One region of the Caballeronia sp. LZ003 genome, then DNA from elsewhere that is predicted to be linked to it. Evidence: riboswitches for the same ligand, from Rfam matches in the RefSeq annotation. Region 1 holds a riboswitch; the other holds the start of a gene.
What was found. Region 1 has a riboswitch for thiamine pyrophosphate ahead of QCE79_RS12870 (FAD-dependent oxidoreductase). Riboswitches for the same ligand answer to the same signal wherever they lie in the genome.

Region 1 (11,507 bases):
CGACCACCACTTTCATGGGATCGACGGCCATCATTTCCATTGCCGTGAGTTGTTCGCCCGCCTTCATCAAACCGATCTCGGCGGTCAGCGACGTACCCGCGCGGCCGGCGAACAACAGCGCCGTGACGACCGGCCCGAGCTCGCGCACGAGCGAAAGCGCGACGAGCAGTCCGAGCGCCTGCTCCGAACCATAGCGGTTCAGTGTGTAATAACCCTGCAGCCCGAGTACGAAGCCGACGAACAGGCCCGACACCGCGATGATGACAAGCGAATAATTGCCGACGAAGTGAATTTGCTTCGTGACGAGACGCGGCCGCCGCAAAAGCGGGAAGAATTCGAGTACGAGGCGCAACAGCATGCGCATTGCATAACCGGCGGTTCCGAAACCGTCGAGCACCCAGCGTCCGAGTGCGCTGATCATGCTTTTCCTCCGATGCCGAAATCCGCCGCGAGCGGCTGGCTCGCGTAATGAAACTTGAAGGGACCGTCCGGCGTGCCGTCGATGAACTGACGCACGGTCGGGTCTTCCGACGCGCGTAATTGCTCCGGCGTGCCTTCCGCGTGAATGCCGCCGTTCGCGACGAAGTACACGTAGTCCGCAATGGCGAACGACTCGGGCACATCGTGCGAAACGAGAATGGACGTGGCGCCGAGAGCGTCGTTGAGCGTGCGGATGAGTTGCGCGGTTATGCCGAGCGAGATGGGATCGAGACCGGCGAACGGCTCGTCGTACATCATTAGTTCGGGATCGAGCGCGATGGCGCGGGCAAGCGCGACGCGGCGCGCCATGCCGCCGGAAATCTCCGACGGCGCGAGATCGCGCGCGCCACGCAGGCCGACCGCGTTGAGCTTCATCAGGACGAGATCGCGGATGAGCTCTTCCGGCAGATCCGTGTGTTCCCGCAGCGGAAACGCGACGTTCTCGAACACGGTCTGGTCGGTGAACAGCGCGCCGAACTGAAACAGCATGCCCATCCGGCGGCGCAGCGCGTAAAGACCGTCGCGCGATTGCGTGCCGACGTCCTTGCCCGCGAACAGCACCTGACCGCGGCTGGCTTTCACCAGCCCGCCGATCAACCGTAAGGTTGTCGTCTTGCCGCAGCCGGAGCCACCCATGACCGCAACCACCTGACCACGCGTGAAACGCATGTTCAGGTTCGAGAGAACGGGCCGATTACCGTAACCGAAATCGACGTCGCGAAGCTCTAGCAGGGGCTCGGGGAAAGCTGGCACGAGGTAAGAAATTCCTTGGACGCAAGAGGCCGAATTATAGGGCCTGCGCGCAATCGGTGCTTTACCTACGCTCTACCCGATATGATTTTCAGAACATTTACCCTTGATTTGCAAAGCTTTGTTGTAGCGACTCGACGGCGGCTTCGGTGTCCGCCGCTTCTGTCACGGCACGCACGACAGCAGCGCTTCCTACGCTGGTCGCCAGCACCTCGGGCAATACCTTGCCGTCGATACCGCCGATCGCGACGAGCGGCACACGTCCTTTCAGAAGCTTTACGTAGCGTGTAAGCCGCGCCAGGCCTTGCGGTTTGGTGGGCATGACTTTCGTCGTGGTGGGAAACACCGCGCCGAGCGCGAGATAGCTCGGCCGGAAGTGCAGCGCGCGAAGCATCTCGTAATAGCCGTGCGTCGAAAGTCCGAGGCGCAACCCGGCTTGCGCGATTGCCTGCAGATCGGCGGTTTCGACATCTTCCTGACCGAGATGCACGCCGTAAGCGCGTGCGGCGATCGCTTCGCGCCAGTGATCGTTGATGAAAAGCTGCGCCTGATGCCGCTGCCCCGCCACGACCGAACGCTCGATTTCGCCGTGAAGGTCCGCTGCGTCGGTGGTCTTGCGGCGCAACTGCGCCGTGCGCACGCCAAGGTCCAGCACGCGTTCGACCCAATTCGCGCTCGGCAAGACGGGGTAAAGACCGAGCTTGTCCGGGCAAGCGGGAAAAGCAGGCTCCGGCGCGGGTGGAAGATCGCCGACGCGCGGGAACGTGTCGAAGTCGCTTGGCCACGCGTCTTCTTTCTGTTCGTCGCCGGCGCGCCATGCCATTGCCAGGACGAGCGCATCGTGCGGTTCGAAATTGCAGTCGAGGAACGCCGCCAGCGCAGCCAGCCAGTCGTCGGAACGCTCGCCTTCGAGAACGTGGCGCGCGCCTGCATGCAGCAATATCACGCGATGTTCGTACGCTTCCAGCACCGTCGCATTGCCCGCGGCGTATGGCTCGTTGACGACGAGCAGATCCTGCGCACTTGGCGTATCCGGCACGGTCAGGCAGATGCGCCAGCGCGTTGGCGGCGCGGGCCACTCGCCGAGCCGCGCGCGGATACGTTCGGCGACTTCGGTCAACTCATCCGCCGGCGGCCAGAAAACTTCGTGTCCGAGCAAGCTCATGCAGCACCTCCGTCCTGATGCCAGAACGGCATGCCAACGACCGGCGTGCTGGCCTGCGCGCTGTCGCGCTCGGCCATCGGACCGGCGAGAAACGCCGTGCGCCCGGCTTCGACACCCAGGGCGAACGCGCGCGCCATCTGCGACGGAAAGGTCGCCTGCGACACGGCGGTGTTCAAGAGCACACCGTCGAAACCCCACTCCATCACCTGGCACGCATGCGAGGGCACGCCGAGGCCTGCATCGACGATCAGCGGCACGTCTGGCAGCCGCTCGCGCAACGTGCGCAGACCGTAGGGATTGGTCACGCCCTTGCCGGTGCCGATGGGCGCGCCCCAGGGCATCAACGCCTCGCAGCCGGCATCGAGCAGACGGCGGCCGATCACGAGATCCTCGGTGCAATAAGGCAGCACCTTGAAGCCGTCGCGCACGAGCTTGCCCGCCGCTTCGACGAGGCCGATCGGGTCGGGCTGCAACGTGTAGTCGTCGCCGATCAGTTCCAGCTTGATCCACGGCGTGTCGAAAACCTCGCGCGCCATGTAGGCGGTGGTCAGCACTTCATCGACGCTCTGGCAGCCCGCCGTGTTTGGCAGCAGCGCGACGCCGTGACGCTTGAGGACTTCGAAAAAACCGGCCTCGCCAGTCTCGGACTGACGGCGCAGCGCGACGGTCACCATGCCGGGCCGCGCGGCATCGATGGAATCCGAAAGCGATTGCAGCGACGGATAACGCGATGTGCCGAGCAGCACACGGCTCGGGAACGTCTGGCCGTAGAGCGTAAGACTATGGGCGGCGGTGTGTGAGGTCATGATTCGATCCTTCGGATTCGATAGATTCAGCCGCCCGCGACGGGCGACACGACGTCGAGCTTGTCGCCGGCTCGAAGCGTCTTCGTGCCGTGCTCGCCGCGCGCGACGAACTGTCCGTTGAGCGCGACCGCGAACGGCGGTTTGGCGCCGAATACGGCGAGCGCGTCGGTGACGGTGGCGGCATCGGTCAGACTGAATTCGCGCTGATTGATGTGGATGTTCATGGCTTTGACTTTCGATGACTAGAGCGCGGCCGCGATGGCCGGTTCGCTATGCAGAAGTTCGGACCAGCGCGCGCCGCCGCGATAATCCGCGAACGATGCGGCGTCCGCGACGGTTCCGCCCGCGATGGCTTGGGCGAGTGCGCAGGCGGCATCGGCGACTTCCGGCGCGATCATGAAGCCGTGCCGATACAGGCCGTTCACGCGCACGGTCCGCGCCCCGTCCCAGACGATGGCCGGCCGATGATCCGGCAGCGTCGGCCGGCACTGAGAATTGAGTTCGAGGATGCGCGCCTCGCCGAAACCCGGATGCACCGCGAATGCCGCACTCATCAGTTCCAGCGCCGAGCGCACGCTCACGGGCGACATGTCCTCGCCTTCGACTTCGGTCGCGCCGATCACGTAAAGATCGTCCTCTTTCGGCGCGATATACAGCGGATAACGCGGATGCAGCAGCCGCACCGGCCGCGACAACCCGATGCCCGGCGCATGCACGCGCGCCACTTCCCCGCGAATACCACGCAACGCGGGCCACGCCGTTTTGCCGCCCAGCCCACGGCAATCGATGATCCAGCGCGCGTCGGGCAGAGCATCGACCGGAGAATTCCAGTGCGTGCGCACGCCGCGCGCCCCAAGTCCGGCCGCGAGCGCTCGAAGCGCCTGACGATTGTCGAGTTGACCTTCGTGCGGCAGCAGCCAGCCTTGCGCGAAACGCGTGCCGAGCGCGGGTTCCGCTTGCGCGACTTCCGCGCCCGCGAGCTTGACGAAGCCGCCATCGAGCAAGCTCGCAGGCGCGTTGGCGCGCAACCTGCGTTCGAATAGCGGCGCTTCCGCGCGATCCGCGCCGTGCCAGACGACGAGCGTGCCGTTGCGCTGAAAGTAAACCGGCTCGGGCAAATCGGCGATGAGCCCCGGCCAGCGTTCCAGCGACGCCGCGCCGAGTTCGACGACGAGCGGCTCCGCACTCGTCGCCTCGGCGAGCGGCGCGAGCATCGCGGCGGCCACCCACGCAGCCGACTGCGTGCCCGCCTCGTCGCCGCGCTCGTATAGCGCGACGCCGTGGCCCGCGCCCGCGAGTTGCCACGCCACGAGCCGCCCGACGAGTCCTCCGCCGATGACGGCGAAGTCTGGCCGGCGCGCGGCGGGCTGATGGATCGTGTTCACTTTTCCGATGTCTCCTGTCGATCGAAACGAGGCTGGGCGCCGCTCCGGTCTTATCCACGACTGATAACGCCGTGCAGCAAACGCACGAACGCGAAGACAAAACTTGCAGAGGAGAGACCGGCCCGGCAGCGGCAGCGCAAACAACGCGCGCCAGGCGGAAAAGAAAGATGATGGAAGAACCTGGAGGAAAGGCGCGACGGCCGCGCGTTCTCCGGAAACTTCCCTCGCCGGTATTACCCGGATCGGGTGCAAAGGGTCTCTCTCAGCCTCGCCGCGCCAGCACACCGATAATTCGATGACATCGCGCGCGAAGCACCCCTGTTTCGTCGAAGATCATTAGACCATGAAAGCCAAAGCCGCTGCAAACCGGGATTCCCCGCCTTTGGTCGCCTCGGTCGGCACTCTGGCACAATGCCGCGAGCATGGTTCTCCGCATGGTTGTGCGAATGAGCACGGAATTAAGCGGCAGTTAAGGGAACCTCTGAACAATCTGCGGGACAGGAAAGAGGCTGCGCGTGTGAGTATCGCGGCGCGGTGCGTCCATTCGTAACTCGGACCGGCATATCATCAGGAAGGTCATGGCCAATTCTCAACCGGAAAACACGCAGCAACAAGCCGACACGGTCTCTGCGTGGAGCCTCATCAAGCCCTACTGGGTCTCGGAGGAGCGCGGCTTCGCATGGGGTCTGCTTGTTGCCATCATCGCGATCAACATGACGGTCGTATGGATCAACGTGCGGCTCAACAGCTGGAGCGCGGCGTTCTACAACGCGCTGCAGAACAAGAACGTCCACGACTTTCCGCACCTTCTGCTGGTCTTCACCGGCCTCGCCTTCGCGTACATTCTGCTCGCGGTTTATGGGAGGTATCTGCGGCAGATGCTCGGCTTCCGCTGGCGCCAGTGGCTGACCAACAAGTATCTCGAACAGTGGTTCGGCGACCGCGCTTTTTACCGCATAGAACGCGACCGTCTCGCCGATAACCCCGACCAGCGGATCAGCGACGACCTGCAATCCTTCGCGACCACCACGCTGTCTCTGTCGCTCGATCTGCTTTCCACGCTAGTCACGCTCGTCACGTTCATCACCATTTTGTGGACGCTCGCGGGCGCGCTGACCATCACGGCATTCGGCACGCCGCTTGTCATTCCCGGCTACATGGTCTGGGCGGCGGCGCTTTACGCGATCATCGGCTCGGTCATCATCCAGAAGGTCGGACATCCGCTGGTGTCGATCAACTACCAGCAACAGAAGGTCGAGGCCGATTTCCGCTTCGGGCTGATTCGCGTGCGCGAGAATGCCGAGCAGATCGCGTTTTACGATGGCATCGCCACCGAGACGGCCAACGCGAAGACCATCTTCCAGCGCATTCGCGACAACTGGTGGATGATCATGAAGTACACGAAGCGCATGACCTTCGTGCTCAGTTTCTACGGACAGATCGCCATCATCTTCCCAATCATGGTTGCCGCGCCGCGCTACTTCGCGGGCGCGTTCTCGTTCGGCGTCTTGATGCAGATTTCATCGGCGTTCGGCACGGTCAGCGATTCGTTCTCCTGGTTCATCAACAGTTACTCGACCTTGGTCGAATGGCGCGCCACGGTGAATCGTCTGCGCGAATTCAAGCGTGTGATGCGCTCGACGCATATCCGCGAGGAAACGTCGCCGGCAACGGCGCATGGCGGTATCAACCTGCATTACACGAGCACGAAAGCGCTGAAGACCAAGGGGCTTGCGCTCGCACTGCCGAATGGCACGCCGCTTTCGCGCGTGGGCGACGTGACGATAGAACCGGGATCGCGCTGGCTAATAGTCGGGCCGTCGGGCGCGGGCAAGAGCACGCTGATGCGGGCTCTGGCGGGCCTTTGGCCGTTTGGCGACGGTAGTATCGACGCACCCGTCGACGCGAAGATGCTGTTTATCCCGCAAGTGAGCTATCTGCCGATCGGTACGCTGCGCGCGGCGTTGAGCTATCCGTCGCCGGGTGGCACCTTCACCGACGAGGAATCGCGCGAGGCGCTGCGTCTGTGCAATCTGGCCGAGTATGGCGACCGCCTGGAAGAAAGTGCGCACTGGGCGCGCAGCTTGTCGCCGGGCGAGCAACAGCGTCTTGCCGCCGCGCGCGTGCTGCTGCACAAGCCCGACTTCCTGTTCCTCGACGAAGCCACCAGCGCGCTCGATGCGGATAACGAACTGCATATCTATAACACGCTCGTCGAACGTTTGCCGAAGGCGGCGATTTTGAGCGTTGCGCACCGGGAGTCGGTGGCGCTGTTCCATGATTATCGGATCGAGATAGAGAGGACGATGGCGGAGGCTTGATTCCGTCTCTTGCTGAATGAAGAACCGCATCCGCGAGCAATTGTGGGTGCGGTTTTTCTTATTTGTGGCGGTGAGTAACTTGCCCTGCGCGCGACGTCATAGACTTCGAAGCGTTACGGCAGACAGTCACAAATAATCGATGGACTTCCTTCTACTGACAGACGACGATCTCGCATCGATGCGCCACGCGCCAAAATCCATCGTCAACAAGGGGGCGCGGTGGGTAACGAAAGGCGGTCACCGCGAAAAGAATTACGTGCTCCACGATGCACGCGATATGACACAGGTTTATCGGCTCTTTCTTCGCGTCTCGCTGACCAGAGCCAGTGCGTTTTCAGTCGGTCTCGCGCGTGTGTGGTCACCTGATGCAACCCTTGTGCTCGTGCGTTACAACGGTCCTTATCACGGGCACAGAAATGTTATCGAGCGCGTCAAGGTTCCCTTAGGCTGTCACAAGCATGTCGCCACCGAACGATACATGCGTGCCGGCCACGATCCGGACGGCTATGCTGAATCGGTCTACGACTACAATTCGGTTGAGGGAGCATTTGATTGTCTCTGCAGGGATTGCAGCGTCGACTTGCTTGACTACAACCCGTTTCAATCCGAGCTCGAGTTCTGACATGCTGCGCGACGCACCTGATACGGTTAAACGACTGCTCTGCGAGTCATGGTGTTCCGAGCTGGACGTGGCACAAGACGGTGATGCGCTTCGCTTGTCCATGCCGCTGCTGGAACCGGATGGCGACTACGTGACGGTCTGGCTTCGTCAAACGATGGGCGGCTGGCTCATCGAAGATGCGGGCACGACGTTGATGCGCATTTCCTACGACTCCGACGCTACTCTTCTCACGCGCGGTCCACGCCGTGTGCTGCTGGACAAGATGCTGGCGGAATACGGCGCGCGCCTTGGAGAAGATGGGCAGATCGTGTCCGAGTCAGACGAAACTTCACTCGGCATGTCTTTGCTTCGCTATGATCAAGCCTTGGTGCGCGTCAACGACCTAAAGACATGGAACAAGTCACGTGTCGCATCGACTTTTTCCGACGACCTGAAGCGTCATCTGATAGAGATTGTCGGAGTAGACAACGTGCTCGAGAACTATCTGGCGCCGCAAGTTCCCGACGCCGCTGACTACCCAATCGACTTCTCGCTCAGAGGCGGCCGCGCACCTCTTTTCGTATTCGGTGTCGCCACGCGGGAACGAGCGCGGCTGGCAACTATCGTCCTTCAGCATATCGATCAGCACATCGAGTCGTTCGATTCGATCGTGGTTTTTCAGGATGCCAGCGCGTTACCAAGCGGTGATTTACGTCGTTTGATGAACGCCGCCAACGACATGGTGGACTCGCTCGACGCGAAAGGCGCACTCGAAAAGAAAATCCGCCATCGCCTGAGAACGGCATAACCCCGCCAACAAAAAAGGGCGAACCCCAAAGGCCCGCCCTTTTCTCCCATCAACCCCGCTCTCTTATCGCGGCAATTCGCTACTGCCCATCAAATACGCATCCACCGACCGCGCGCACTGGCGCCCTTCGCGAATCGCCCACACCACGAGCGACTGACCGCGCCGCATATCGCCCGCGGTAAACACCTTGTCCACCGACGTGTAATACGCTTTGTCACCTTCGGTCGAGGCGCGCACGTTACCGCGCGCGTCCTTGTCGACGCCAAACGCATCCAGCACCGGCGAAGCTGGCTGCGTGAAGCCCATGGCGAGCAGCACGAGGTCGGCCTTCAGCTCGAACTCGCTGTTCGGCACTTCCTGCATCTTGCCGTTCTTCCACTCGACGCGCACCGCGATCAGCTTCTCGACCTTGCCGTTCTTGCCTTCGAAACGCTTCGTCGCAACCGACCAGTCACGCTCGCAACCCTCTTCATGCGACGACGACGTACGCAGCTTGATCGGCCAGTAGGGCCACACGAGCGGCTTGTTCTCTTCCTCGGGCGGCTGCGCGAGCAGTTCGAACTGCACCACGCCCTTAGCGCCATGCCGGTTCGAGGTGCCGACGCAATCCGAACCCGTGTCGCCACCGCCGATCACGACGACATGCTTGCCCTTCGCGACCAGTTGCTCCGCGAGCTTGTCGCCTGCGTTAACCTTGTTCTGCTGCGGCAGGAATTCCATCGCGTAATAGATGCCTTCCAGCTCGCGCCCCGGCACCGGCAGATCGCGCGGCGTTTCCGAACCGCCCGCCACCACGACCGCATCGAACTGTTCTTTCAGTTCGTCCGGCGTGATGGTTTCCTTGGCCGTATTGCCGATGTGCCCCGGCAGCGCGTCCTTGCCGATGAACACGTTGGTGCGGAACGACACGCCTTCCGCTTCCATCTGGCGCATGCGGCGGTCGATCAGCCACTTCTCCAGCTTGAAGTCGGGAATGCCATAACGCAGCAAACCACCAATGCGATCGTTCTTTTCGAACACAACCACGTCGTGACCGGCGCGTCCCAGTTGCTGCGCGACCGCGAGCCCGGCGGGACCGGAGCCGACCACCGCAACCTTCTTGCCGGTCTTGTGTTTGGGCGGCTGCGGCGCGACCCAGCCTTCGGTCCACGCCTTGTCGATGATCGCGTGCTCGATCGACTTGATGCCCACCGGATCGTCATTGATACCGAGCGTGCAAGCCGACTCGCACGGCGCCGGACAAATGCGTCCCGTGAACTCGGGGAAGTTGTTGGTCGAATGCAGCACTTCGATCGCGCTCTTCCAGTCCTGACGGAACACGAGATCGTTGAAGTCCGGAATGATGTTGTTCACCGGACAACCGTTGTTGCAGAACGGAATGCCGCAGTCCATGCAGCGCGCGCCCTGAACCTTGGCGTCTTCATCGGTCAGCGCGGCGACGAATTCCTTGTAATGCTTGACGCGGGTCAGCGGTGCTTCGTACGCCTCGTGGCGGCGTTCGAACTCGAGAAAACCGGTTGCCTTGCCCATGTGGTTCTCTTCTTTCTCTGTATTTGGTGAGGAACTCGCTCTCCGGCGTACCGGAGAGCTCTTCTATAGTGAGACCGCTCAGGCCGCGAGTGCGTCCTTTGCCTTCTTCGCGCCGATCTCGCCGAGCGCGCGCTTGTAGTCGGTCGGGAACACCTTCACGAACTGACGGCGCGACGCATCCCAGTTCTCGAGCAGCGCCTTGGCACGCGGCGATCCGGTGAACTGGAAGTGACGCTCGATCAAACCCTTGAGCAGCGCTTCGTCGGTCTTGCCGGCATGCCACAGCGCGCGATCCACCGTGCGCTCCTGTTCGGCCTGTTGCAGCACCGGATCGAGCGCCACCATGGTCTTGTTGCACTTGGCGCCGAACGTGCCGTCCGGATCGAACACGAACGCGACGCCGCCCGACATGCCCGCCGCGAAGTTACGGCCCGTCTCGCCGAGCACGACCACCGTGCCGCCCGTCATGTATTCGCAGCCGTGATCGCCCGTGCCTTCGACGACTGCCGTCGCGCCCGAGTTACGCACGCAGAAGCGCTCGCCCGCCACGCCACGGAAGTACGACTCGCCTTCGATAGCGCCGTACATCACCGTGTTGCCGCAGATGATGTTCTCCTCGGACTTGCCACGGAAGTCGTTGGTCGGGCGAATGATGATGCGCCCGCCCGACATGCCCTTGCCGACATAGTCGTTACCGTCGCCGACGAGGTCGAGTGTCACGCCCTTGGCGAGGAACGCGCCGAAGCTCTGGCCCGCCGTGCCCTTCAACTGGATATGGATGGAGTCGTCGGGCAAACCGTCGTGGCCGTACTTCTTCGCGATCAACCCGGACAGCATGGCGCCGACCGTGCGGTTCACGTTGCGCACCGGCTGGATGAACGAAACGTGCTCGCCCTTCTCGATCGCCGCCTTCGACTTCTCGATCAACACGTGATCGAGCGCCTTGTCCAGACCGTGGTCCTGCACATCGACGTGCTTGCGCGCGACTTCCGCGCCCACCGGCACTTGATAGAACACGCGCGAAAAGTCGAGACCCTTTGCCTTCCAGTGTTCGACGCCCTTCTTCGTGTCGAGCAGTTCGGCGTGGCCGATCAGATCCTCGAACTTGCGAATACCCAGTTGCGCCATGATCTCGCGCACTTCTTCCGCAATGAAGAAGAAGAAGTTGACGACGTGTTCCGGCTGGCCAGTGAACTTCGCGCGCAGCACCGGATCTTGCGTCGCGACGCCGACCGGGCACGTGTTCAGATGGCACTTGCGCATCATGATGCAGCCTTCGACGACGAGCGGCGCCGTCGCGAAGCCGAATTCATCCGCGCCGAGCAGCGCGCCGATCACGACATCGCGGCCGGTCTTCATCTGGCCGTCGGCCTGCACGCGGATACGGCCGCGCAGACGGTTCAGCACCAACGTCTGCTGCGTTTCGGCAAGACCGAGTTCCCATGGCGTGCCCGCGTGCTTCAGCGACGACAAGGGCGATGCACCCGTGCCGCCATCATGGCCCGCGATCACGACGTGATCCGCCTTTGCCTTCGCCACACCCGCAGCGATGGTGCCGACGCCCACTTCGGACACCAGTTTCACCGAAATGCTCGCCGCGGAATTCACGTTCTTGAGATCGTGAATGAGCTGCGCCAGGTCTTCGATCGAATAGATATCGT
Region 2 (11,507 bases), 1.8 Mb from region 1:
GGCTTTCAGGCGTACGTCAGGTTCGGAACACGCCCAGCAGCAACGTGACGACGAACACCACCAGGAAAATGTAGAAAAGGATCTTGGCGATTTCCGCGGCGCCCGCGGCAATGCCGGTAAAGCCGAACACGGCCGCGATTATCGCGATGACGAAGAAAACGGCAGCGTAATGAAGCATGGAATCCCCCTGACTTGCTTTTGATGGTCTGATTCAGGTTCGGGCGCGAGTGAGTTGGTCGCTAATCGACTATTTTCTTGGTGACGACGAAACCGAGTACCAGGAACACGACGCACAAAATCAGGAACAGCACGAACAAGAATTTGGCGATGGTCGCAGCGCCCGCCGCCACACCCGTGAACCCGAGAAGACCGGCGATCACGGCCACGATCGCGAAAAACAATGCCCACTTCAGCATGATCGTTCCCCGTTGGAATGATTGAAAAATGATGACGAACCCATGCTAGCCGTGCCTTTGGGCGCGCGCATCCGGGCTGGCTCCTTTTTTGCTGTGGGAATCCACCGACATCCGCTTTCAAACGGCTTTGCCGGCGTGGCTCACGACGCCCGCCGGAACCGCAGAAACACACCATGAGCCACGTTCTAAAAGACGCCGCGCCGGCAGCATCTGAAACTCCACAGGGACTCGCCCGGCGCGCGACGCGTATCAACGAATGGATGCATCGCTATAGCTGGGCGGTCGCGATGACGGTGGCTATCGTCATTACCGTCGGCGGGCTCGTGATTTTGGAATCGGGGCGCATGCGCATCGCGGCCGAGTACGAGACCGCGCTCGATGCAAAAAGCGCCACCGCGCAGTTATCGTCGCTGGCGGCCGATATCGCCACGCTCAGCGCCGAGGAACGCGGTTTCGCGCTCGCCGCCGACGACACCTACAAGAGCCACTTCGCGCAAACGGCCGGGCGCGTGCGCCGCGCGTTGACATCGCTCGATAGCTATTACCGCCGCATCGGCGATGACGCCGCGCTTGCGAGCTTCGCGCAGATTCGCGCGGCCGCCGACGAGAACATCGCGCAAGGCGAGGCGCATCTCGCCGATCTGTCGAAGACGCCCGCGGATGCGGAAATGCGCGCACGCGTCGTAGCGACGCCGTCGCCCGACACCAGCGCCACGCTCGATGCCGCGCTCGCCCTCCTGCGGCTGAACGAAGAGCAACGCGCGCAGCACGCGCTCGATGCAAGCCGCGCCGATCAGCGCATTTCCACGCTGTGCGTCGGCGCGTTGTGCGCGCTCAACATCGTCCTGTTCCTGCTGCTGTTCCGCAATCTCGGTATCCAGTTGGACAAGCAGGACCGCGTGCAGAAGAAGCTCATTACGCAGCAGGAGGAACTCGACCGGCTCGTGTTCGAACGCACGCGTCAGCTCGAAGCGCTCGCGTGGCATTTGCAATCCGTGAGCGAAAACGAAAAGACCGAACTTGCGCGCGAACTGCACGACGAACTCGGCTCCATTCTTACCGCGAGCAAGATGGATGTCGCGTGGGTGCGCGGCAAGCTCAGGACGAGCGAACCCGCCATGTCCGACAAGCTCGCGCGCGCCATCGGCAATCTGGACCAGGGAATTGCGCTCAAGCGGCGGATTATCGAAGACATGCGGCCGACCGTGCTTGCCAACTTCGGTCTCGTGACCGCGCTGCGCTCGCTCGCCGATGAAGCCGCGCAACGCAACGGCTGGAGCGTCGAATTCGATCTTCCCGGCGACGATGTGAAGCTCGGCGAGGCTATCGAGATCGCGCTCTTTCGGGTGGCGCAGGAGACGCTCACGAACGCGGCGAAATACGCGCGCGCGAACCGTATCGAAATCGCGCTCGCGCTCGTTGGTGACGACGTTGCGCTCGCTATCGCGGATGACGGCATCGGCATCCGTCCGCAGGATTTGAAGCGCACGCAGACGCACGGCCTGGTCGGCATGCGTCAGCGCGTGTCGGCGCGCGGCGGGCGCTTCGAGATCGAACGCGTGGCGCCGCATGGCACGCGCATCAGCGTGTCGATGCCACGCGAGCGCAGCGCGGGCACGTTCATCGATGCAAGCGCGCCGGCGGCCGTTCCGCTTGCCTGATTACGTAGGACGATACTTACGCCAATAGCAGAGACGGCCGACACCAAAAACCCGTGTGCGCCTACAGCGGCGACTACGCCGCTTTTTTATGATTGATCACAACGGAAGCCTCGAAGGGCTACCCGAATTTCTAATTCAAGGGGAACACACATGACTCGAATCATCGCTTTGCTGCTGATCGCCGGCACCGCCGCGCTCGCGGGCTGCAATACCATGTCGGGCGCGGGCCAGGATATCTCGAAGGGCGGTCAGGCTATTTCGAATTCGGCCGAAGAGCATAAGTAAATTGGCCGCGGCGCGGTGAGCCAGGCGCTCATCGCGTTGATGTTTCGTGCTGATTTTCTGTCGTCCCGTCATGTTTTTTGGCGGGATTTTTTTCGTTTATCTTTAGTACGTGAGAGAACGTGGATGCGTGGCGCCTGAGGCTTGCTTGCCTCGCGTGATCGGCGACGTTCGCACGTAGGTAGGCGGCCGGATGTCTGCGAGGGTCATAAACCCGCTCCTCTTCGAATGAAAAAACCCCACGCATGCGGCAGCGTGGGGTTCGTCGATGTCTGCGCCCTGTTACCCGGGCGCTTCTAATTACAGCGTGTCCGGCAGCTCGATTGCAGGCGTCGTGGTATTGCCGCCCTGCGCAACGAGCACGCGAATCTTGTTCGGGATCACTTGCGACAACGCGTTGCCTGAAGGCAGCGTCGTCACGAGCCAATCGGCGTTGTTGCTCAGATTGAACGGTGCCGACGCATACACCGGCGTCTTCGAACCCGGCAGCGTCGCGACCAGCTGATACGTCCCGCCGTTGACGTAGAGCGAGTCTTGCGTCGTTGCCGGCACGGCGTTCTTGAAGCCGACGCCCGCCATCGTCGGATTGACGGTCGCGATGTTCGTCCCCGGTGCGACCAAATACAAATCGAGAGTCTGCGCATTCGCCGACGCATTGAAGCCGCGCACCCGCGCGCTGTTCGAGAGCAGGCCCTTGTCGAACGGATCGTCGATCACGGCGATGGACGGCAGGAAACCCGCGTCAGGCAGCGCGATCACCGTGTACTCGTGACCCTTGGCGTCATTCGAGATGCTCGTGTCGGTCGCGAGTTGCGTCGTCGTGTTGACGGCGGCGTAGGAGAAGTTCTGCTGGCCCGTATCGATGTTTGCGAAGTTCGTCACCGTCTGGTAGCCGAGATTCGCTTGCAGCACCTTGCCGTTGTCGTAGAAGTCGACGTTGGGGGCACTCGGGATCGCGTGGATGAAGTGGACTTCTGGATTCGTGAGTCCGAGTTCCTTGCCTACGTCGTCGGAGCCGCCACAAGCGGACAGGATCGAGGCGACGGCGGCAAGCGCGGTGACTGTGCGGATGAGCTTCATGTTTCCACCTTCCTTAGCTTTAATCATTGATTTTGTTGTCCGGTCCGCGCTGCGAGCACCACGCTTAAGTGATCATGCGTATTGCCCGGCGCGCCTCGGAAGACCCCTTCTCTCTTTTGCTTCTATTCCCTTGAACGACAGGCTTTTCGCGTCATGCCGATGAAACTGTCGTTCGAGGGTGACGGCATTGAGCAATGCGCATGCCCTGCATCGGTGCGCAGAGGCGGCAGATATGACGGGGAGCCTTGCGCCGCAAGGATTTGTTATTCGTTAGAGGAATTGCTCGGGCCGAGCTGGAAGGCCGATTAAAGCGGCGCCGGATAGGAGCGAATGCAGCGCGCGGAGGAGGTTTTTACAAAAGGAAAGGCGGAAGGCGCGCTGGTTGAACAAGAACAGGTCACCGCCGTACCAAGGCACCGAGCCGAAGTTCCAAATAAGGTACATCTGACCATTCGCCAACATGGTGAAGTCCGCCATAGCAGACAACAAGCCAGTGTTTTTACTGTCTCCACTCAATAATCGGAAGAGCGCGACGTTTCGTATAGTTTCATGCCAAGCGTGTACTCAGGCGAACTTTCCGTTTCGCCGATCATGACCGCTATTTTGGCCATATCCAACCGGTGTTCTCCAGCGAACAATAGACGCCGAATAGCGTTGGCAAGCAAAGCATCTGACATGTTGAGGTGAAGAAATTTAAATTGTTCGTAGGGAATAGTCGAGATGTTTTGAAACTCGGGCGTCGCTATGAATGGGACAGTAATGTTTGCATTGAGCTGGCCACTGGCAATCCAATCTCTATATAGGATATCTACTGCTGCATTCGCGTCCTTATCGTCCGAAAAAAGCCGATGTAATGTCTTTTTTCCCTTGGGCGTTACGACATAAGAGGCGGCGCAATAAGCGAACACACCGCGAGCATCGATAATGCTTACCGTAGAGAGCGCGTGTCGCTCGACTTCCAAAGCGTCGCTACGCAGCCGATTTTTCAGCCGACCTTCAGCAAGCGAAAGCAGGTAGGGAGTCTGTGCGCGAAACGCCACACAGTCAAGAAAGAGTACATCGCAATTTGGAAAGCTATCAACGAAACCATTGAGCGTTGCTTCATTCAGAATGCTCGGGAAATAGCGACTGAGCTCTACATCATCCTCCAAGATTAGAACTGCCGAGTCATCCTCGGAATTCAAGATTGCTTCAGTGTGAGACTGTCGGCAGGCCCAAACGCTGTTTTCGGCGGCATTGTCAAAAGGTCCGTTAGCGCGACCATCAATTGCCGGAAAGCGTGTGATCCAATCTGCGCATCCAAGTTGTTTTAGCTGAGCTTCAATTGACTGTCGTCGTTCCTGACTTCGCTCCAGATTTATAAATCTGCCTTCTAGCATCATGGTTTTTAACCCTAACCAAATCTTTTTTTAGACATTTAACAGCAGGTAGACTCTAGCGCTTTTTCCAGCCTAAACGCCTAATCAAACTGACACTTATGCCGAAGCATTCAGATGATGATTTTTCAAAGCACAAGCGCCGGTTCGCCCGGAAGCTCGGCTGAAAATAATCGCGGGGGATTGGCAAGTAGCGCCCTTCCCCCGCGAAATCGCTTACCAGCGATAACCCGCCTGCGCCTTAAGCGCAACTGGGCCGCCGCTCGCCGACGAAACGGCCACGCCGACATTCAGGTTCGTCGTCGCTTGATACGCTGCCGCAACGCCGACAGCAGTCGAGGTGCCGTAATTCCCGACAGCTGCGCCAACCCATTTTTCACCGGTATTGAGCATCGGAATGCTCGGAATAGCCAGGGTCGACGCGGCTGCCCGGTCGCTGTAATGCTTCATCTCGTTCTTGGCATCCGCGACGGCTCGATCGGTATATACGTTCGCGCCGGCAATCGCGTTGTCGGTGTACGAGTCTGCCTGCTTCACTGCACTGGTCACTGCGCCATTCAGTTGATCGACATTCACCGCATCCGTTCCCTGCGTACCGGTGGCGACATTCTTAATTTGACGCGCGCTTTCAGCTGAGCCCACTGAAACAGTGTTCACGCGGTCCGCTACCGAGTTGGCGCCGAGGGCGATAGACCCGTCTGCGCTTGCATGAGCGTTCGCGCCTACTGCCAAAGAATGTGCAGCACTTGCGATGGCAACTTCTGACGAATCGCCATCAGCTGCAAAGAAGGAGCTTGAGCCGCCCGACAGTGCGACGACGGGTGCCGCGCCTACATTCGAAGTTGCGCCGACGAGCGACGGCGTGCCGACTTCGGACACATCGGCGCTTACGTGCAAAGGCGCGCCAACGAAGGTTGCTCTCACGCCACCCTGCATAGCCGAGATGTTCGCTGTGTTTTGTGCAACCTGAGCGCTTACCGCGTTCAACTGCGACATATTAACAGCGTCGGTGTCGCCGACTCCACTTGCAACACCAATGATTCGCCTGCTATAGCCAAAGTCGCCGCCGACACTGACCACGTTGTCCAGGCCGTAATCGTTAGAGTTTGCCCCCAGCGCAACTGAATTGACTCCATACGATTGCGCGCCGGAGCCCAACGCAAGTGACTTGATGTTTTGAGCGTATGAGCCATTCCCGAAGGCGGCACTTTGCTCCCCTTCAGATCGGCTAAAACCGCCCGCGGCAACGCTATACCATCCCGAAGCATTCGATTCGGCACCAAGGGCTAACGTGAACTTGTCAGTAGCTTGCGCGCTACCCCCGAGCGCGACCGCACTGAACTTCAGTGCCTTCGCTTCGTTGCCGAGGGCAACTGCATAACTGTCAGCGCCCACTGCACTGCCGCCGATCACCACCATGTTGTTGCCGCTAACGTTTATATAGCGCCCGATCGCGATACTGCTGTCCCCGGTTACTTGAGTCCGCGTGCCCAAGGCAATCGAATTAGGGCTATTCGCCTGCGCACTCCAACCCGTCGCGATCGCGCCATATGCGCCGGCGTAGGAACCTTCGCCAATCGCAATTGGGGCATCGCTACTGCCAGCGGATGCGTGATTCCCTAACACGGTACTGCTACCCGACCCGGATGCTCCGTTGCCAACAACCAAGCTGCTACTCGACCCGGATGCGCCAATCCCAACTACCAAGCTCCTATCAAGCGCACGTGCATTGGTTCCGAGCGCCGTACTATAACTATCGGCATAGGAACCAGCGCCAAGCGCAGTCGCACTATAGTCCCCACCCCAGGCATTCGTACCGATAGCGACACCGTTCAAACTCGCCCGGGCGTTCGCTCCAATTGCCGTTGCATCGGCATAGCTGGCATTCGCATGGGGCCCAATAGCGACGCTATTTTGTTTCGCGCTCGAACTTGCTCCAATCGCAACGGCCGCGAGATCACCCGAGTAACCGTCCGCAGTCGATGACACCTGTGCGCCGTTTCCAATAAGAACGCTACCTGTAACATCGTTGTATTGATTGTTCCCGATCATCGTTGCGCTGGCTTTGGCTACATTGCTATCGCCAATCACCGTCGCCGTGGCATTTACCGTATTGTTATCGCCGTAAATATTCGTTCCATCGCGCGATACCCCGGATGCCAACGAGTCGCCCCAACCCGTCACCGTCCCTGCAAATGCGCTTGACGTAGCCATCGCTGCCAAGCTGGTAAGCACCGCCAGCGTGACTGGTTTGAACCGAAAAGCATGAAATTTCATATATAATGATCGTATAAGAAAGACAAGTTGTGATGCGTAATTGCGCTGCGTTAGACGCCCGGCCAAGGTTCGTCTAACGTAGTTTTTTGTAGGCACGATAGTCGTCGCTAAAGCCTCCTTTATTGCTGTGCCAATGCTCGGACCGTTGTTAATAGAAACGCGGCGATAGCGGGTTGGCTGCATTGGTTTGGACAGAGATGCACCAATGACCAAAGACTCCGCCAAAAATCAAGCAATTCGTTTTTATTCTGTTGTTATCTCGTATTAAAAATCATCCATATGCCTTGAATGGCGTTTCTAAGCTCAACCTACTTCAGGATGGGATGGAGCCAAAGCGGATACCGAGGAATTTTGAAGGTCCTGCTCTTACTCGATTAATCAACCTGCTTCCAAACACTATAACCAATGTAATTGAAAGCAATGAAGCAACGCTTCAAATTTTTCGAATTTGCTTATTTTTGAGTCTATCGGGACTACACCCGGAGGGGGCCATTGCGCCTTGCATAGCGGACATGCAGCATTATGTCTTCATGAACGCAGCTCCATGCACACAAGTATGTGCTACGTTTTTTAAAAAACAATCGCTCAAAGAAGCTAAATATAAATGTGGATGTGGTCGCTACAGCGCGCCATTCATTCACGTGACATGAGTTATTTTCAGACGCCTATCGTGTGACGGACGTCGTGTGCAGACGCGGGAGGAAGTGCCCGGCAAGCTTTTCATTGGACGCCACCTGATCGCGCTATAACGCGTCGGTAGAGGAAACAGCAAGCTGTTTTAGCTCAAGCGTCCATCACCTGATCGAGACCATTCGAATTCGCGGCTAACTAGTTGCACTCGCGGCGGTTCGTGCTACGGCGTGCTATGAGAAAGGGGGATGGTGGCTCGGAAGCGCGCGAGATTTCTTAGGTAATGAAACTGATGACGTAACGGACCACGGTGCTTTTTCTAACAAGTCAAGTCAAGTCAAGCTAGTCCCGATTCCTATCTACGATAGTTGCTATCTTTACAAGAAGCGTCGGGCGGCGATTCAGTTTTATTCGACAGCCCTTGCCTACAAGGCCAGATTCCTGCGCTCAAACCAACTCCCGCCGCCGATAATCAAACCAAAACGACAACGCAACGCTCATCAAAATCACGACCGTGGCAACAACCGTCCACTGCGTGATGATTTCCCCAAGCAACAAAGCGCCCAATAAAACCGCGACGACCGGATTCACGTAAAGACAACTCGTCGCGACAATCGTGCTCGTGTTCCGAATGAGAAAGTTATAAGCGACATACGCGGCCATCGATCCGATCACGACGAGATACAAGAACGAAAACCCCGCGCCCATGCTCATCGTGCCAAGGCGCTCGCCTGACACGAACGCGATGACAGTCGCGATAAGCCCGCCAAGCCCGATCTGCAACGCAGTCGACATCAGCAGATCGGAAGGCTGCGAAAGACGGCTTGCCAAATGCGCCCCGCCCGCCCAAAAAATTGCCGCGCACAAGATGGCAAGCGTGCCGACGGTCGAGCTCGGCGAGGGATCGCCATGATTGAGCAACACGATACCCACGAGACCCAGCGCCACCGCAAACCATTCGCCCTTCGCCACACTGCGCCCGGCAAGCGCGGTGAAGATCGTCGCGAAGAGCGGCACGGTAGCCACCATCACGGCAGCCGTGCCGGTTCCCACCGTGCGCATGCCGTAAGCCATCATCCCGCTCGACAAACCTTCGAGCAAAGTCCCGACGATCGCTGCATTCCGTACTTCACGCGCCGTCGGCCACACCGCCTTGCGATGCACGGCAATCGCGAAGAGACCGACGCCAGCGCACAGGTTACGCAGGCCGCCGAGCATGAGCGGCGGAAACGATTCGAGCGCCAGGTGAATGCCGAGATACGTCGATCCCCACACGAGATAAACGACGGCCAACGCGAGCGCGACGCGTCCCTTGAGGCTGCGAGGAGCGCGAAACGGAAAGCGGTCGGGAAAACCGAGCGGCAGACGCGGAGGTACGGCAGACATGCATTACTCCGCGAAGCGCGCCCGGATCGGGGCAAGAGACTTGCAATGGGGACTGCCGCCAATCGACCGAACGGGGCATGAGCTTGAAGAACGCGCGCGCCAGGTGACGAACGAGGCGGGACTGACGATGGACGGCATGACGGAGCGAAAGAAGTGCGGAAGCGACAGGCGGGGCGACTGCTGACGACATCCGGGTAAGTACCGAAAATCGCGCGCTCGCCATTATGCAGTAAGCGCCTGCGCTTCAGCGCAAACTTCGCGAACGGTTGCCAAGATGCCACGCCACGATGTATGGTGACGCCTGCTAACGCGGGGGTCCTGCGTTGCACATCGCGATTCGTCCGGCTGCGTCGACTGAATGGCCCGTGCAATGTGGGTGAGAAATACCCTTTGAACCTGATCTGGATAATGCCAGCGCAGGGAAGCGTTCGGGCCTCGGCGCACGGTATCTCTCTCACGCGCCACGTCTTCTCGGGCCCGCACCTTTCCATCTCGTTCCTCCCTGTCTAGCTCCTGAATCAGCCGAGCTCGCCGGCGTTCGTTTGTTCGTCGTTCATTCGATCGCCCGCGTGCTCGCTGTCAATTACCGTCCCTGCGACTGAAAAGGAGAAACAGCACATGAATGCGAATCCCAAGTTCCTGTCCGAAAACGCCATCGTCGATGCAGCCGCCATCGCGCCGCTGCCCAACTCGCGCAAGGTCTACGTGACGGGTTCGACGCCCGACATCCGCGTGCCGATGCGCGAGATCACGCAGTCCGACACGCCCGACAGTTTCGGCGGCGAAAAGAATCCGCCGGTGTATGTGTACGACACGTCCGGCCCCTACTCCGATCCGGACGCGAAGATCGACATCCGCTCCGGTTTGCCCGCGTTGCGCGCCGGCTGGATCGAAGCGCGCGGCGACACCGAGGAACTCGCGGGTCTTTCGAGCGAATTCGGCCGCGAGCGCGCCGCCGATCCGAAAACGGCCGAGCTGCGCTTCCCGGATCTGCATCGTCATCCGCGACGCGCGACGCCCGGCAAGAACGTGTCGCAGATGCATTACGCGCGGCAGGGCATCGTCACGCCGGAGATGGAATACATCGCCATTCGCGAGAATCAGCGCCGCGCCGAATACCTCGAAAGCCTCAAGACGAGCGGTCCGAACGGCGAAAAACTCGCCGCGATGATGGGCCGTCAGCATCCCGGCCAGTCGTTCGGCGCGGTGCCTTTCGACAAGGACGCCCTGAAGGCCATCACGCCCGAGTTCGTACGCGATGAAGTGGCGCGCGGCCGCGCGATCATCCCCGCGAACATCAATCACCCGGAAAGCGAGCCGATGATCATCGGGCGCAACTTCCTCGTGAAGATCAACGCGAACATCGGCAATTCGGCGGTGAGTTCGTCGATCGGCGAGGAAGTCGACAAGATGACCTGGGCGATCCGCTGGGGCGGCGACACGGTGATGGACTTGTCCACGGGCAAGCATATTCACGAGACGCGCGAGTGGATCATCCGCAATTCGCCGGTGCCGATCGGCACGGTGCCGATCTATCAGGCGCTCGAAAAGGTCAACGGCAAGGCGGAAGACCTGACCTGGGAAATCTTTCGCGACACGCTCGTCGAGCAAGCCGAGCAAGGCGTCGATTACTTCACCATTCACGCGGGCGTGCGTCTGCAATACGTACCGCTGACGGCCAACCGCATGACGGGTATCGTCTCGCGCGGCGGCTCGATCATGGCGAAATGGTGTCTCGCGCATCATCGGGAAAGCTTTATCTACGAGCACTTCGAAGACATCTGCGAGATCATGAAGCAGTACGACGTCTCGTTCTCGCTCGGCGACGGCCTGCGTCCCGGCTCCATCTACGACGCGAACGACGAAGCCCAGCTCGGTGAACTGAAGACGCTCGGCGAACTCACGCAGATCGCGTGGAAGCACGACGTGCAAGTGATGATCGAAGGCCCCGGCCATGTGCCGATGCAGCTCATCAAGGAGAACATGGACCTGCAACTGGAACGGTGCGACGAGGCGCCCTTCTACACGCTCGGGCCGCTCACCACCGACATCGCGCCGGGATACGATCACATCACCTCGGGCATCGGCGCGGCGATGATCGGCTGGTTCGGCACCGCCATGCTTTGCTACGTCACGCCGAAGGAGCATCTCGGACTTCCGAACAAGGACGACGTCAAGACCGGCATCATCACTTACAAGCTCGCGGCGCACGCGGCCGATCTGGCGAAGGGTCATCCGGGCGCGCAGGTGCGCGACAACGCGCTATCCAAGGCACGCTTCGAGTTTCGCTGGGAAGACCAGTTCAACCTCGGCCTCGATCCCGACAAGGCGCGCGAGTTTCACGACGAAACCTTGCCGAAGGATTCCGCCAAGGTCGCGCATTTCTGCTCGATGTGCGG

Region 2: linked by a shared signal. The riboswitch ahead of thiC (phosphomethylpyrimidine synthase ThiC) and the one ahead of QCE79_RS12870 (FAD-dependent oxidoreductase) in region 1 are both predicted to bind thiamine pyrophosphate.

What each region holds. Positions count from the first base shown of each region.
Region 1 is NZ_JARUXJ010000001.1:2,844,433-2,855,939, forward strand. Features, by position in the region: gene mlaE (lipid asymmetry maintenance ABC transporter permease subunit MlaE) at 1-421, opposite strand, end outside; gene QCE79_RS12850 (ABC transporter ATP-binding protein) at 418-1,233, opposite strand; gene thiE (thiamine phosphate synthase) at 1,331-2,395, opposite strand; gene QCE79_RS12860 (thiazole synthase) at 2,392-3,201, opposite strand; gene thiS (sulfur carrier protein ThiS) at 3,228-3,425, opposite strand; gene QCE79_RS12870 (FAD-dependent oxidoreductase) at 3,444-4,586, opposite strand; TPP riboswitch at 4,789-4,916, opposite strand; gene QCE79_RS12875 (ABC transporter ATP-binding protein/permease) at 5,165-6,907, shown strand; gene QCE79_RS12880 (hypothetical protein) at 7,047-7,529, shown strand; gene QCE79_RS12885 (DUF1828 domain-containing protein) at 7,531-8,316, shown strand; gene QCE79_RS12890 (glutamate synthase subunit beta) at 8,380-9,846, opposite strand; gene QCE79_RS12895 (glutamate synthase-related protein) at 9,925-11,507, opposite strand, start outside.
Region 2 is NZ_JARUXJ010000001.1:1,053,887-1,065,393, reverse strand. Features, by position in the region: gene QCE79_RS04900 (DUF1328 domain-containing protein) at 17-178, opposite strand; gene QCE79_RS04895 (DUF1328 domain-containing protein) at 240-416, opposite strand; gene QCE79_RS04890 (sensor histidine kinase) at 590-2,077, shown strand; gene QCE79_RS04885 (entericidin A/B family lipoprotein) at 2,228-2,362, shown strand; gene QCE79_RS04880 (DUF4397 domain-containing protein) at 2,660-3,439, opposite strand; gene QCE79_RS04875 (glycosyltransferase family 25 protein) at 3,952-4,821, opposite strand; gene QCE79_RS04870 (hypothetical protein) at 5,032-7,188, opposite strand; gene QCE79_RS04865 (EamA family transporter) at 8,170-9,108, opposite strand; TPP riboswitch at 9,410-9,549, shown strand; gene thiC (phosphomethylpyrimidine synthase ThiC) at 9,727-11,507, shown strand, end outside.